Regions from separate parts of the Phenylobacterium sp. 58.2.17 genome, predicted to be linked through region 2. Evidence: predicted binding sites of a transcription regulator. Region 2 holds the regulator's gene; the other holds the start of a gene.
The links. Region 2 encodes LexA, which represses DNA repair genes until DNA is damaged. Its sites were predicted from a motif close to ATGTTCNCNANNTGTTCT; they were not measured.
Positions count from the first base shown of each region.

Region 1: a site for LexA is predicted at 5,685-5,702, ahead of recA (recombinase RecA). Genes of this name have one in related genera too.

Region 1 is NZ_JAPMTQ010000003.1:162,993-170,835, forward strand. It holds gene OUA97_RS03915 (DUF2939 domain-containing protein) at 1-194, shown strand, start outside; gene OUA97_RS03920 (VOC family protein) at 308-685, shown strand; gene OUA97_RS03925 (PEPxxWA-CTERM sorting domain-containing protein) at 765-1,406, opposite strand; gene alaS (alanine--tRNA ligase) at 1,631-4,270, opposite strand; gene recA (recombinase RecA) at 4,521-5,591, opposite strand; gene OUA97_RS03940 (TonB-dependent receptor domain-containing protein) at 5,756-7,843, opposite strand, start outside.
Region 2 is NZ_JAPMTQ010000002.1:860-8,702, reverse strand. It holds gene OUA97_RS01830 (peptidylprolyl isomerase) at 1-839, shown strand, start outside; gene trpE (anthranilate synthase component I) at 836-2,368, shown strand; gene OUA97_RS01820 (hypothetical protein) at 2,365-2,565, opposite strand; gene OUA97_RS01815 (anthranilate synthase component II) at 2,643-3,233, shown strand; gene trpD (anthranilate phosphoribosyltransferase) at 3,237-4,250, shown strand; gene trpC (indole-3-glycerol phosphate synthase TrpC) at 4,247-5,035, shown strand; gene lexA (transcriptional repressor LexA) at 5,168-5,863, shown strand; gene OUA97_RS01795 (ComEC/Rec2 family competence protein) at 5,870-7,843, opposite strand, start outside.

The DNA of each region.
Region 1 (7,843 bases), on a different contig from region 2:
GTGCGGCGCCGCCCGACGCCCCGGCCCTGAACTTGCCCCAGCTGCGCTACTGGGATCCGAACCGCGCCCGCTTCCTGGTGCTCGCCAAGGGCGTGAAGTCCGCCGACCAGGGGGTGGTCTTCACCTTCGAGCGCCGCGACCTGTTCGCCTGGAAGCTCGTCCAGATCCGGCTGCCGGCCAAAGCGGCCCAGTGAAGCCGAGCATGGGCGGCCTGAGCGCAGCGTAGTCGGTCGCGGCCCGCCAAACGTTCTTGTTATGTTCGCCTCGCGGCGATAGGGTCCCGTCCTGGACAAGGGAGACGGACGAGATGATCGGCTATGTCACGATCGGGGCGCTGAACGTCGAGGACGCGATGCCGTTCTACGACGCTGTGCTGGGCGCCATCGGCTATGAGCGGCAGTTCTTCGACAGCGGATGGGCCGGTTACGGTCTCAAGGGCCAGGAAGCCAACACCTTCATCTGTCCGCCCTTCGACGGCCAGCCGGCCCGCGGCGGCAACGGAATCATGATTGCGTTCCGAGGCCCGAGCAAGGAAGCGGTCGACGCCGCCCACGCCGCCGCCCTGGCCCACGGCGGGACGGACGAAGGCGCGCCAGGCCCGCGCCCGGCGGACTCCACCAACTTCTACGGAGCCTATGTCCGCGACGCGACGGGCAACAAGATCGCTATCTTCGCGCGGCCCTAGATCCAAGGCGCTCGCGGGCCCTGGTAGAAACGAAAAAGGCCGGGGTTTCCCCCGGCCTTTCTGCTGACTGATCGTCGGATCAGGCCGCGACGAGCGTCTCACGACGACGACGGATGGCCACGCCGGCCAGGCCGAAGCCGGTGATCATCATCGCCCAGGTCGCCGGTTCCGGCACCGCCGACGGCAGGTCGATGAGCTTGAAGTTGCCCGACACCACCGCGCCGTATTGCTGGCCCGGGTTGGTCTTCGGGTTCCAGGCGTAGTCGCCCCAGTTGAAGTAGGTGTCGTTCAGCGACACTTCCAGCTTGCCGCCGTTGCCGAAGGTGTAGGTCGCCGGGCCGTCCCACTCGACCTTGCCGCCTTCGCGGAAGAAGCCCCAGACGCCGAAGGTTTCGCCGCCGATCGGGCCGCCGGCCCACGGGCCGGCCGGGGCGGTGAACTGCAGCTGCACGAAGATCGCGCTGCTCGCCAGATCGTCCCAGCCGATGTCCGATTCGTTGGTCCAGATCGAGAACAGGCCGACCGGGGCGCTGGTCACGCCGACTTCCAGCGGCAGGCTGAAGCTGTTGAAGTTACCCGTCTCGACCACCAGGCCCGGATCGGCGTGGTTGGCGTTGACGTTGTTGACGGTGCCGGAGAAGACGGTCGCGGCCTCGGCGGCCGGAACCGCGGCAAAGCTGAGCGCCAGCGCGGCGGCCGCGGCGGGCAGATACTTGAACATGAAACCCATCCTTACGTTAATCCTGCGCCTCGCGAGGCGCCCCTCTGGATGGTGAACTAGAGCTTAATGCAATTTCTGGCAACGCCACTCGCCTCACGCGGGTATGTAAATTTTACAATTCGCCGAGCGGCGTTCGAGATTTTACAGATCGCGGTTAACGGGCGTGCGCCCCAAACGAAAAAGGGGGCGCCCAGCGCCCCCTCCACGTCTCGATCAGCGCCGAATCAGGCGCCGAGCAGGGCCTTGATCGCGGCCAGGCCTTCGCCCGCCTTGGCGCCGTCCGGGGCGCCGCCCTGGGCGAAGTCGGGACGCCCGCCGGCCCCCTGCCCGCCCATCGCCTGCACCGCAGCCTTGGCCAGTTCGACGGCGTTGAACTTGCCGGCCGCCGCCCCGGTGACCGCCACGGTCACCGCCGCCTTGCCATCTGCCGATCCGACCAACGCGATGACGCCGTCCGGCAGCTGCTTCTTGAACTCTTCGGCGATGGGACGCAGGTCCTTGCCGCCGACGCCGTCCATGACGCGGGCGATCACCTGCACGCCGCCGATTTCCTCGGGGCCCGCAGCGGCCCCGCCGCCGCCCCCGCCCATGGCGAGCTGGCGCTTGGCCTCGGCCAGCTCTTTTTCCAGCTTGCGACGCTGGGTTTCGAGCGCCTCGACCCGGGCCGCGACCTCGGCCACCGGGACCTTGAACTGATCGGCCAGCGCCTTGGCGACGCCGGCCTGCTCGGTCAGCCAACGGCGCGCGGCCTCGCCGGTCAGCGCCTCGATCCGGCGCACGCCAGCGGCCACGCCGCTCTCCGACACGATCTTGAACAGGGCGATATCGCCGGTGCGCGCCACATGAGTGCCGCCGCACAGTTCCACAGAGTAGTTCCCATCCCCGGCCAGGGCGCGGCCCAGGGTCAGCACCCGCACCGAGTCGCCGTACTTCTCGCCGAACAGCGCCATGGCGCCGGCCTCGATCGCCTTTTCGGGCGCCATCACCTGCGTCTCGGCCGGCAGGTTCTGGCGGACGATCGCGTTGACCTCGGCCTCGATGCGCTCGATCTCGTCAGCCGTCACCGGGCCGCCGTGGCTGAAGTCGAAGCGGATGCGCTCGCCGTCGACCATCTGGCCCTTCTGCGACACATGCGGGCCGAGCACGTTGCGCAGCGCCGCATGCAGCAGGTGGGTGGCCGAGTGGTTGGCGCGGGTCGCCGTGCGCAGGTCCGGATCGACCGCCAGGCGCGCCTCGGCGCCGGGCTCCAGGTCGCCCTGCAGGATCTCGATCTCGTGGACGAAGAGGTCGCCGGCCTGCTTCTGGGTGTCGAGCACCCGGGCCTTGCCGCCGTCCCACTCGATCTCGCCGACATCGCCGGCCTGACCGCCGCTCTCGGCGTAGAACGGGGTGCGGTCGAACACGGCCAGCACGGTTTCCCCGCTCTTGGCGGATTCGACTTCGGCGCCGCCGGCGACCAGGGCCAGCAGCCTGCCGGTCGCCTCGGTGGTGTCGTAGCCGAGGAACTCGGTCGCGCCGAGCCGCTCGCGGATCGCGAACCATTCGGCGCCCTGGGCCGATTGGCCCGAACCGGTCCAGGCCTCGCGCGCCTGCTCGCGCTGACGCTTCATGGCGTCCTCGAAGCCGGACAGGTCGACGCTGATGCCCTTGTTGCGGACCGCGTCCTGGGTCAGGTCGAGCGGGAAACCGTAGGTGTCGTAGAGCTTGAAGGCGGTCTCGCCTGACAGCATGTCGCCGGCGTTCATGCCGGCCGTGGCCTCGTCCAGCAGCGCCATGCCGCGACCGAGGGTGCGGCGGAACCGCTCCTCCTCCTGGCGCAGGGTCTCGACGATCACCGGCTCGGCGCGGCGCAGCTCAGGGTAGGCCTCGCCCATCTCGGCGACCAGCACCGGCGCCAGGCGGTGCATCAACGGCTCCTCGGCGCCCAGCAGATGCGCGTGGCGCATGGCGCGGCGCATGATGCGGCGCAGGACATAGCCGCGGCCTTCGTTCGACGGCGACACGCCGTCGGCGATCAGGAAGCTGGTCGACCGCAGGTGGTCGGCGATCACGCGGTGCGAGGGCCCGTTGGTCCCGTCGCCGACCAGTTGCTTGGAGGCCGCGATCAGCGTGCGGAACAGGTCGACGTCATAGTTGTCGTGCACGCCCTGCAGCACCGCAGCGATGCGCTCGAGGCCCATGCCGGTGTCGATCTGCGGCTTGGGCAGGTCGATGCGCCGCCCGTCGGCGAACTGCTCGAACTGCATGAAGACGAGGTTCCAGATCTCAACGAACCGGTCGCCGTCTTCGTCCGGGCTGCCGGGAGGACCGCCCGGTATGTGCGCGCCGTGGTCGTAGAAGATCTCCGAGCACGGACCGCAGGGGCCGGTGTCGCCCATCGACCAGAAATTGTCGTTGGTGGCGATGCGGATGATCTTCTCGTCCGGCAGGCCAGCGATCTTCTTCCAGAGCTCAGCCGCCTCGTCGTCGGTATGATAGACGGTGACGCACAGCTTCTCGGCCGGAATCTTGAATTCCTTGGTCAGCAACGTCCAGGCGTGCTCGATCGCGCCGGCCTTGAAGTAGTCGCCGAACGAGAAGTTCCCCAGCATCTCGAAGAAGGTGTGGTGGCGCGCGGTGTAGCCGACATTGTCCAGGTCGTTGTGCTTGCCGCCGGCGCGGACCGACTTCTGAGACGAGGCCGCCCGCGGGCCGGGCGGGGTTTCGGCGCCGGTGAAGTAGTTTTTGAACGGCACCATGCCCGCATTGACGAACAGCAAGGTGGGGTCGTTCTGCGGAACGAGCGGGGCCGACGGAATGATCAGGTGATCATTCTTCTCGAAGTAGCCCAGGAACGCAGCTCTGATTTCGTTGAGGCTCGGCATGGCTCGTCGGACGTTGAAGCGAAAAAATAGATAAGGGCTCGCGCACCGTTGCGCCGCCCCGCGCGCGACCGTTTACGGATTTTGTCGACACCCGCAAAGGAAAAGGACGCTTGAACGGCGTGCGTCCAAGCGTCCTTGCGCATCTTCTGAAGCGGCCGCGCGGGGGCTCAGCCGGCTCGGGCGGGTCGGACGTCGGGTTGGAGGCGTCCGGTTCCGAGCGGCCGTGGCGACCGCTTCGGCGATGCGGATCCTAGTCCTCGGCGTCCTCGTCGCCGGTCGGACCGACCAGCAGCTCTTCCTCGATCACTTCCTTCGCGCCGCGAACCTGACGTTCGATCTGCTGGGCGATGTCCGGATTGTTCTTGAGGAATTCCCGAGCATTGTCGCGGCCTTGGCCGATCCGGGTCGAGTTCCAGGAGAACCACGAACCCGACTTCTCGATGACGCCGGCCTTGACCCCCAGGTCGATGATCTCGCCGAGTTTGGAGATGCCTTCGCCGTACATGATGTCGAACTCGACCTCGCGGAACGGCGGGGCCACCTTGTTCTTCACGACCTTCACGCGGACGTTGTTGCCGAGGATCTCGTCGCGCACCTTCACCGAGCCGGTGCGGCGGATGTCGAGGCGCACCGAGGCGTAGAACTTCAGCGCGTTGCCGCCGGTGGTGGTCTCCGGGCTGCCGTACATCACCCCTATCTTGTGGCGGATCTGGTTGATGAAGATGACCAGGGTCTTGGACTTGGAAATCGACCCGGTCAGCTTGCGCAGCGCCTGGCTCATCAGGCGCGCCTGCAGGCCGGGCAGCTGATCGCCCATCTCGCCTTCGATTTCGGCCCGCGGGGTCAGCGCGGCGACCGAGTCGATGACGATCACGTCGATGGCGCCCGAACGCACCAGGGTGTCGGTGATCTCCAGCGCCTGCTCGCCGGTGTCCGGCTGCGAGACCAGCAGGTCGTCAAGATTGACGCCCAGCTTGTTGGCGTACTGCGGGTCCAGCGCATGCTCGGCGTCCACGAATGCAGCGACGCCGCCGGCCTTCTGCACCTCGGCCACGACGTGCAGGGCCAGGGTGGTCTTGCCCGAGCTTTCCGGACCGTAGATCTCGATGATCCGCCCCTTGGGCAGACCGCCGATGCCGAGCGCCAGATCGAGCCCGAGCGAGCCGGTGGACACCGCCTCGACCTCGATGTGGCTCTTCTCGCCCAGCTTCATCACCGAGCCTTTGCCAAAGGCCCGATCGATTTGCGCAATCGCCGCTTCCAGAGCGCGCTGCTTATCGCCTTCTTCTCGTCCCACGAGCTTCAACGCCGACTGACTCATTCAAGGCGCCCCTTGTTTCATGATTCCAACCCGACAGTCCGTGCCCCAAGAGGCGTCGGCGTCCGTCGGAACAAGGCGTACGCCCTTTGTTCCTGGTTCACAAGATGTTCTTTTCTCGCAAACCTCTACGTTACGTCCGGTTTTGTCACACCCCCCGCGCGGGTTCAGAAATCGTAGCTGGCGGTCAGGCCGAACCGCCGCGGCCGCGGGGCGATGGTCAGCGGCTGGCGGGCGCTGGTGGCGAAACTGGGATCGTCGACGTCGGTCAGATTCTCGACGAAGGCGCCGACCGTCCATCGCGCAGCCCGCAGGAAGGCGCGGCTGTTGAACAACCAGTAGTCGCCTAGCGCGACATCCCCGCCCACCCCGGGTTTGAAGGTGCTGTTCGAACGCCCGACATAGGCGGCGTCCGTCCGCACAAGGAGTTCCAGCCCGCCCCCCAGATCGCGCCGATATTCCAGCCAGCTGTCAGCCGCGATCCGCGGCACGGCCGGGATCCGGTCGCCGGCAGCGCCAAGCCCCACGCCGTCGGCGCTCGCCTGGTCGCTGGTCAGGATCGCATCGGTGAGCGCCAGGTTCGCGCCGCCCCGCCAGGCCGAGGTGAACGCGAAGCTGGCGTCCGCCTCCAGGCCGTTGACCCGCGCCCGGCCCAGATTGGTGATGAACGAGAACGCGCCGTTCGTGCTGTTGGAGGTGTACTGCATGTCCTGCCAGTCGATGCGGTAGAGCGCGGCGTTGACCTGCAGCCGGTTGTTCAGCCAGGCCCCCTTCAGGCCGAGTTCGTAGTTCCAGAGCGAATCGGCGCCGTAGGCCGACAGGTTCGGCGGGAGGCCGGGCACGGTGTTCACGCCCCCGGGCCGGAACCCCTGCGAGGCCTGGGCATAGCCCATCGCCGACGGGCTGAACCGATGACTGGCGAGGAACTTGAGACTCCAGCCGCTTTCCTCGGTCGTGCTGCGGAAATTGGCCTCGGTCGTGTTGGAGATCACGTTGACGATCAACGCCTCGCCTTCGGTGCGCTTGTCGTAGGTGAACCGGCGGGCCCCCAACACGAACGAGGTGTCGCGATCGGCTCCCAGCGTCGCTTCGCCGTAGACCGCGCGCTGGGTCAGCTGGCTGTCGACGATGCGCCGGCCGGTGAAGTCGCCATGCCGCGGCAGGCCGGTGGCTGGATCGCCGACGATCACCTGGCTGTCGATGGTGTCGCTGCGCACCTCGCGGAACACCCCGGCGGTCCAGGCGAAGTACCCCGGCGCATCCGACTGCAGCCGCACCTCCTGGACGTCGGCATAGAGATCAATCGGCTGGTAGAGCAGTCCCGGCGCCCGGCTGTCGACATAGCTGGAATAGGCCGCAAGCTGCGGCGCGGTGCAGACCGCTACGTCCGGAATCTGCAGGTAGCGCTTGCAGCCGTCGAGGCTGAGCCGCTCGCTCTGCAATGTGCCTGTGTAGTCGATCTGGCGCGTGCTCTTCCACGTATAGGACGCCGCATTCGCAGTGAGCCGCATGCCCGAGAAGCGCCAGGAGAGCGCGCCTTCGTACATCGTCATCCGACTGTCGAAGGGCGTCCGCACATGGCCATAGCTGACATGCGGCGGCGCACCCGCCCAGCCGCCGCTGGTGTCGCCCTCGCGGGTCTCCTGATGGGCCGCGGTCAGGTTGATCTGGACGTCGTTTTCGAACTGGAAACCGAGGCCCAGGCGCCCGCCCCAGGTCGCGCTGTCGTTGATTCCCTTCAGTCCCAGGCGGCGGTTCTCGAGATAGGGCGGGTCGCGGCGGTGATAGGCGGCCAGCCGCAGACCGACCTTGTCCTCGACCAGCGGCCGATTGACGACCAGCGTCTCGGCCTCGCCCCAGTAGCCGGCATTGGTCGAGGCTTCGCCTGACAGCGAGGCGCTCGTCTCGTTCAGGTTCGGCCGCCTGAACACCACCTTGAGCGCGCCGCCCATGGCGCTGGAGCCGTAGAGCGTGCCCTGCGGCCCGCGCAGCAATTCCATCCGCTCGACATCGACGAGCAGGAACTCGGGCGAGGAGCCGCCCGGATCGGCCGTGGTGCCGCTGGGGCCCGTCACCGGGATGTCGTCATAGTAGAGGGCGGTGGTCGCCTCGCCTGAGCCGTAGACGCCCCGCAGGCTGAAGCGGTTGCGGCCGGTGCCGGTGCTGGTCTGGGTCAGGCCCGGCATCAGCATGGCGGCCTGGGTGAACGTCGCCGCGCCCGCCCGCGTGAGATCCTCGCCGGAGAAGGCGCGCAC
Region 2 (7,843 bases):
AGATCGAGGCCGAGGTCCGCAAGGACGCGGCCGCCGAGAAGGTCTACGCCCTCAGCCAGGCCTATGAGGACGCCCGCGCCGACGGCGCCAACCTCGTCGAAGCCGCCAAGAAGGCCGGCGTGCCGACCTTCACCATCGGCCCGGTGACCCAGCAGGGCCAGGGCCAGCAGGGCCAGCCGGTGGCGGGCCTGACCCCGAAGATGCTTGAGCTCGCCTACAGCCTGCCGGCCGGCGGCGAGAGCGAGGTCCAGGACGCCGGCGAAGGCCAGTACTTCGCCATCCGGGTCGAGCGCGTCATCCCCAAGGCGCTGCCGCCGCTCGCCGAGGTCAAGCCGCAGCTGACCCGCTTCTGGATGATGCGCGAGCTGGTCAAGACCATGCAGGCGCGGGCCGACGAGCTGGCCGCCCGGGTCAGGAAGGGCGAAAGCCTGGACGCGGTGGCCGCCTCGGCCGGCGCCAAGGTGGTCCACGTGACCAACCTCGACCGCCAGAACGCGGCGCAAAGCACCGCCCTGTCGCGCGACGCGCTGGGCAAGGCGTTCAGCGGCAAGCAGGGCGACGTCTTCACCGCCGAAGGCACGCAGTTTGGCCTGATCGTCGGCAAGCTGGAGGCGGTCCGCGCCCCGAGCGGCCCGACCCTGGCCCGCATCACCGAGGACGTGCGCCCGCAGCTGACCATGGCGCTGTTCCGCGACCTCGGGGCCGACGCCCGCAAGGCCGCCCGCACCGAGGTGAAGGCCAAGGTCTATCCGGACAAGGCGCGCGCGGCCCTGGGCCTGGCGCCGATCGAAAAGGGAAAGGCCGCTGAACCGGCGGCCAAGACGGAGAAGGCGAAGTGACGATCGATCCTGCGTTTGCGGACTTTGAGGCGAAGTACTCTCAGGGCGCGCCGCAGGTCGTTTGGACCCGGCTCATCGACGATCTGGAGACGCCGGTCTCGGCCTATCTGAAGATCGCTCACGGTCGGCCCTACGCCTTCCTGTTCGAGTCGGTCGAGGGCGGGGCCCACCGCGGCCGCTACTCGGTCATCGCCATGAAGCCGGACCTGGTCTGGAAGTGCCGCGGCGACCAGGCCGAGATCGCGGTCGGCCCGGACATCGCCGCCGGGCGGTTCCAGACCCAGGCGGGCGGCGCGCTGGATTCGCTGCGCGACCTGGTCGCCCGCTCGCGGCTCGACCTGCCTGAGGGCCTGCCGCCGATGTCGGCCGGCGTGTTCGGGGCGATCGGCTACGACATGATCCGGCTGGTCGAGCGCTTGCCGAACATCAATCCTGACCCGCTGGACCTGCCCGACGGGCTGATGATCCGTCCCTCGATGGTGGCGATCTTCGACGCCATCGCCCAGGAGATCATCCTGGTCACCACGGTCCGCCCGTCGGAAATCACCGCCAAGGCCGCCTACGAAGACGCCCAGGCCCGGCTGGCCGAGGTCGCCGCCGACCTGCGCAATCCGGCCCCGGCGCTGACCGGCGCGGCCCAGCCCGAGCCGGACCGCTTCACCACCCCGGTGAGCCGCGAGGACTATCACCGCATCGTCGCCCGGGCGAAGGACTACATCCTGGCCGGCGACATCTTCCAGGTCGTGCCCAGCCACCGGTTCCGCGCGCCCTTCGCGCACGACCCGTTCGCGCTCTACCGCTCGCTGCGGCGCATGAACCCCTCGCCGTTCCTGTTCTACATGAACTTCGGCGACTTCCAGCTGGCCGGTTCGTCCCCTGAGATCCTGGTGCGGCTGCGCGACGGCAAGATCACCATCCGGCCGATCGCCGGCACCCGGCCCCGCGGCGCAACGCCCGAGGAGGACCGCGCGCTCGAGGCCGAGCTGGTCGCCGACCCCAAGGAACGCGCCGAGCACCTGATGCTGCTCGACCTCGGCCGCAACGACGTCGGCCGCGTGGCGATGCTGAAGAACCAGGGCGCCAACGAGCCGCAGCCGATCGCCCGCGGGCCGCGGGTGCGGGTCACCGACTCTTTCTTCGTCGAGCGCTACAGCCACGTCATGCACCTGGTCTCCAACGTCGAGGGCGACGCCCCCGAAGGCCTGGATCCGATCGACGTGGTGATGGCCGCCCTCCCCGCCGGCACCCTGTCGGGCGCGCCGAAGGTGCGGGCGATGGAGATCATCGACGAGCTGGAGCTGGAAAAGCGCGGCATCGCCTATGCCGGCGCGGTCGGCTACTTCGGCGCCGACGGCTCGGTCGACACCTGCATCGTGCTGCGCACCGCCTGCTTCAAGGACGGCCAGATGTACGTCCAGGCCGGCGGCGGCGTGGTCGCCGATAGCGATCCGGACGCCGAGTACGACGAGACCCTGCACAAGGCCCGCGCCCTGCGCCGCGCCGCCGAGGAGTCCTGGCGCTTCGTCTAGTCTGCGCGGTCGACCACGTGGGTGGTCGTCACGGGCGGGGCGGTGATCATGGCCGCGGCGAGCGCCAGCGCCGCCACGGCCGCGAAAGCCGCAGCGCCCAGGGCCGGCCAGGCCCGCTCGCGCTGGACCGGGGCCCGCAGCAAGCTGCGCGCATAGGCCATCTGGTCCGGGTCGAGGGCGGAATCGGCAGGCGTCATGGACACAGCATCCCGCCAACGCGCGGCCCAGGCAATCGGGGCTTGGCGTCGGGGCGGGCCGAGCCTAGAGAACCCTTATGATCTTGGTGATCGATAACTACGACAGCTTCACCTACAACCTCGTTCACTATCTGAACGAGCTGGGGGCCGAGACGCTCGTCTATCGCAACGACGCGCTGAGCGTCGAAGAAGCGCTGGGCCTGAAGCCGCAGGGCGTGCTGCTCTCGCCCGGCCCCTGCACCCCCAACGAGGCCGGCATCTGCCTGGACCTGCTGGCCGCTGCGCCGGACGACATGCCGATCCTCGGCGTCTGCCTCGGCCACCAGGCGATCGGCCAGGCCTATGGCGGCCAGGTGGTGCGCGCCAAGGCGATCATGCACGGAAAGACCAGCCCGATCGAACACACCGGCAAAGGGATCTTCGCGGGCCTGCCCAACCCGGTGACCGCAACCCGCTATCACAGCCTCTCGGTCGAGCCCTCGACCATGCCGGCGGTGCTGGAAGTCATCGCCTGGACCGAAGACGGCGAGGTCATGGGCTTCCAGCACAGGACCAAGCCGGTGCACGGCGTGCAGTTCCACCCCGAGTCCATCGCCACGGAAGGCGGCCACGCCATGCTGGCCAATTTCCTGAAGCTCGCGGGCGTCCCGCCCCTGGTCGACGCCTAAGACATGTCCGACGCCTTCAAGCCGCTCCTGGGCCGCCTCGCGGACGGCGGGACCCTGACCGAAGACGACGCCGGGGAGTTCTTCGCCGCCTGCCTGCGCGGCGAGCCGACCCCGGCCCAGGTCGCCGCAGCCGTCACCGCCATGCGCATGCGCGGCGAGACGACCGGCGAAATCACCGCCTGCGCCCGGGCCATGCGCAAGGCCGCCGTCACCCTGGACCATCCGTTCCAGGTCATGGACGTCTGCGGCACCGGCGGCGATGGCCTGCACACGCTCAACGTCTCCACCGCGGTCGCCTTCGTCGCCGCTGGCGGCGGGCTGAAGATCGCCAAGCACGGCAACCGGGCGGTCTCCTCGCGTTCAGGAGCCGCCGACGTGCTGACCGAGCTGGGCGTCAACCTGGCGGCCACCGCCGAGCAGCAGCTGCGCGCGCTGGACGAGGCCAATGTCGCGTTCTTCTTCGCCCCGGCCCACCACAGCGCCATGCGCCACGTGGCCCCGATCCGCACTGACCTTGGCTTCCGCACGATCTTCAACCTGCTGGGCCCGCTGACCAATCCGGCCCACGCCCAGCGCCAGGTGATGGGCGTCTTCGCCGACCGCTGGGTCGAACCGCTGGCCCGCGTGCTCGGCGCGCTGGGCGCCGAACGGGCCTGGGTCGTGCACGGCGGCGGTCTCGACGAGATGACCACCACGGGCGAGACCAGCGTCGCCGAATACCGCGACGGCCAGGTCCGCCTGTTCACGATCACGCCCGAGGCGGTCGGCCTGCCGCGCTCGGCGCTCGCCGACCTGACCGGCGGCGCCCCGGCCCAGAACGCCGTGGCCCTGCGCGAGCTGCTGGACGGCGCCCAGGGCGCCTATCGCAATATCGTGCTGCTCAACGCCGCCGCCGCCTTCCTGGTCGGCGAGCGGGTCGAAACCCTGCGCGAGGGCGTCGAACTGGCGGGCCAGATCATCGACGACGGCCGCGCCAAGGCCGCGCTGGACAAGCTGATCGAGGTGACCGCGGCATGAGCGACATCCTCGACAAGATCGCGACCTACAAGCGCGCCGAAGTCGCCGAGCGCAAAGCCCTGCGCACGCTCGCCGACCTCGAGGCCGCAGCCCAGGCCGCCTCCGCGCCTCGCGGTTTCCGCGCCGCGCTCGAACGCGCCCATGCGCCCGGCAGGCTGGCCCTGATCGCCGAGATCAAGAAGGCCTCGCCGTCCAAGGGCCTGATCCGTGAGGACTTCGATCCGCCGGCCCTGGCCCGCGCCTACGAGGCCGGCGGCGCGGCCTGCCTCTCAGTGCTTACAGACGGCCCCAGCTTCCAGGGCGCCGACGCCTTCCTGACCGCCGCGCGCGAGGCCGTCGCCCTGCCCGCCCTGCGCAAGGAGTTCCTGGTCGATCCATGGCAGGTCGTGGAGGCCCGCGCTCTGGGCGCTGACGCCATCCTGGTGATCATGGCCATGGTCGACGACGCCCTGGCCGCCGACTTGATGTCGGAGGCCGCGCGCCTCGGCATGGACGCCCTGGTCGAGGTCCACGACGAGGACGAGATGCTCCGCGCCGGCAAGCTGGGCGCCACCCTGGTCGGGGTGAACAACCGCAACCTGCGCACCTTCGAGACCGACCTGGCGATCACCGAGCGCTTGGCGGGCGCCGCGCCTGCCGATGCCCTACTGGTCACCGAAAGCGGCATCTTCACGCCGCTGGACGTCACCCGGCTGGAGCGCTGCGGCGCGCGCGCCATGCTGGTCGGTGAGAGCCTGATGCGCCAGGCCGACGTCGCCGCCGCGACCCGCGCCCTGCTCGGCTGAGTCGGTCCCGGGCGACCTCAAGCGACCGAAAACGCCTGGCTTTTCAAAGGCTCCACGGTAACTTGACATTAACCCAGAACACCTAGAGAACATTCGTGACGTTAGCGCTTTGTTCTCAAGGGCACGACAGCCATGCTCACCCGCAAGCAACACGAACTTCTCATGTTCATCCATGAGCGGATCAAGGAAACCGGGGTCTCGCCGTCGTTCGACGAGATGAAGGAAGCGCTGGATCTGGCTTCGAAGTCGGGCATTCACCGGCTGATCACGGCGCTGGAGGAGCGCGGCTTCCTGCGCCGCCTGCCCCACCGGGCCCGCGCGCTGGAAGTGGTGAAGCTGCCGCAGCAGGCGACCACCGCCGCGCCGCCCAAGGGCCGCGCCCCCTTCAAGCCGCAACTGGTCGAGGGCGCCGGCGATGCGCCGTTGATGCCGATCGCCAACGACACCCGCGAACTGCCGATCCTCGGCCGCATCGCCGCCGGTACCCCGATCGAGGCGATCCAGCAGGAGCGCGACCGGATTCCGGTGCCCGAGACCATCCTCGGCGCAGGCGAGCACTTCGTGCTCGAGATCGCCGGCGACTCGATGATCAACGCCGGCATTCTCGACGGCGACTACGTGGTGATCCGCAAGACCGACACCGCCAACTCCGGCGACATCGTCGTGGCCCTGGTGATGGGCGAGGAAGCCACCCTCAAGCGCCTGCGCAAGAAGGGCGCCTCGATCGCGCTCGAGGCCTCGAACCCGGCCTACGAGACCCGCATCTTTGGGCCCGACCAAGTGCAGGTGCAGGGCCGCCTGGTCGGCCTGATCCGCCGCTACCACTGACCCGCCTCAGCGGCTCCAGGGCCGCTGGCCGCGCAGGTCCTGCGCCCACACGATCCGCCAGCCGTCGGCGGTGCGGTAGAGCTCGGCTGAGCCGCCGCGCGTGAAGTCGGCTTCAGTGAGTGTGAGCGCCATCGGGCAAGGTGCGGCCGCGCCGCGAACCACCACGACCTCGGCCCACTGGCAAAACAGGGGCTGTTTCTTCTCGATGGTCGAAGCCCGGCGCGTGAAGATCGTAGCGACCCGCGGGTCGCCGCTCGCCTGCCGCGGCGCGCAGGACCATCGATCGCAGTCGTAGCCGGCCTCGCGCGCAGACTCCTCCCCCACGGTCAGGCCGCGTCGCCTGGCCCATAGCTCGGCCGCGAACAGCTTGGCGTCCGGCCGCAACAGCACCGCCTCGTCGCCGCGCCGCACGGCGGCCGCGGCCCCATCGGACGAGATCCAGACGTCGGGCGCCGGGGGCCGCGGGCAGAGCCAGACGGCCAGGGCCAGCGGCAGCCCCAGCCATCTCAGCGGCCCCTTCCACAGACAGAGCCACAACACGCCGATGAAGGCGGCCGGCAGGGTCCAGGCCGGCGCGCTGGCGAAAATCCGCTGACTGCCTGGCATCGCCGCCACCCAGGACGCGATCATGTTCATGGTGTCGATCGCGAGATCGGCCGCGGCTAGGGGCGCGCCGCCGAGCCCCAGCGGCGCCAGCACCGCGCCGATCGCCAGAGCCGGCATCATCAGGAACGACGAGATCGGCGCGGTGAGCAGGTTGGCCACGAGCCCGAAGGTCGAGACCCGGTTGAAGTGCTGCATGGCGAACGGCCCGGTCGCCAGACCCGCGACGAAGCTCGCCCCGATGCTGGCGGCGGTCCAGACGCCGATCGCCTGCGCGGCGCGTATCGGCCAGGGCGTGTTGATCTCCTTCGCCGGACGCGGCCATGCCTCGGCCAGGGCCACCAGCGCCGCAGTGGCCGCGAACGACATCTGAAACCCGGGCGCGGCGACGGCTTCCGGCTGCAGCGCCAGGATGACGAGGGCGGCGATGGCCAGGGTGTGCAGGCTGATCGCTCGGCGGTCGACCAGGATCGCCAGGAAGGCGGCCCCCGCGGTGATCGCCGCACGCTCGGCAGGAGCCGGAGCGCCTGAGATCACCAGATAGAGCATGACTGCGAACAGGCCTGCGGCGGCCGCGACCTTTTTCGACGACACCCGCAGCGCCGCCCATGGCCAGGCCGCGATCCCCAGCCGCACAGAGGCGAAGGCGAACCCGCCGACGATGGCCATGTGCAGGCCCGAGATCGAGATGATGTGCGCCAGGCCCGACGCGCGCAGGTCCTCGACTTGTTCCTTGGGCACGAAGGCCTCGTGCCCGGTGATCATGGCGGCGGCCAGACCGCCGCTTTCGACGCCCATCTCCCCGACGATGCGCTTGGCCAGGGCCCAGCGCACGGCGTTGACCTTCATTTCCAGCGCCAGCCGCCAGGGCGGCGGCGCAGCCTCAATCGACCGGACCTCGGTCAGCGCGAAACCGACCCCGCCGACCCCGTCGAAGAACGCATCGCGCGCGAAATCGTAGGAGCCGGGGCTGGCCGGCGGCGGGGGCGCATTGATCATCCCCTTCACCGAAATGACCGACCCGGGCGCCGGCAGCAGGTCATTCTCACGCAAGGTGATTCTGATCCGGATCGGCGTCGCATCGGGGACGAGGCCAGATATTCGGATCGGCGCGACCAGCAATCGCGGACCGCCCTGGCCGGGGCTCGCCACATCGACGACGAAACCTTCGATCAGCCGCACGCCGCCCCCGGCCGGCGCAATGGGCGCCCGCACGGTCTGCGTCCGCAGCTTGGCGGCCGCGAAGCCGCCGAGCGCGAAAGCGGCCAGAACCAGAACGACGACGGCCGGCCGGCCAAGGCTGAGCCGGGAGGCCGCTAGCAGCAGCAGGCCCGCGGACAACAGTGTGACGTACGCCACCAGCGCGAGCGGTTCGGC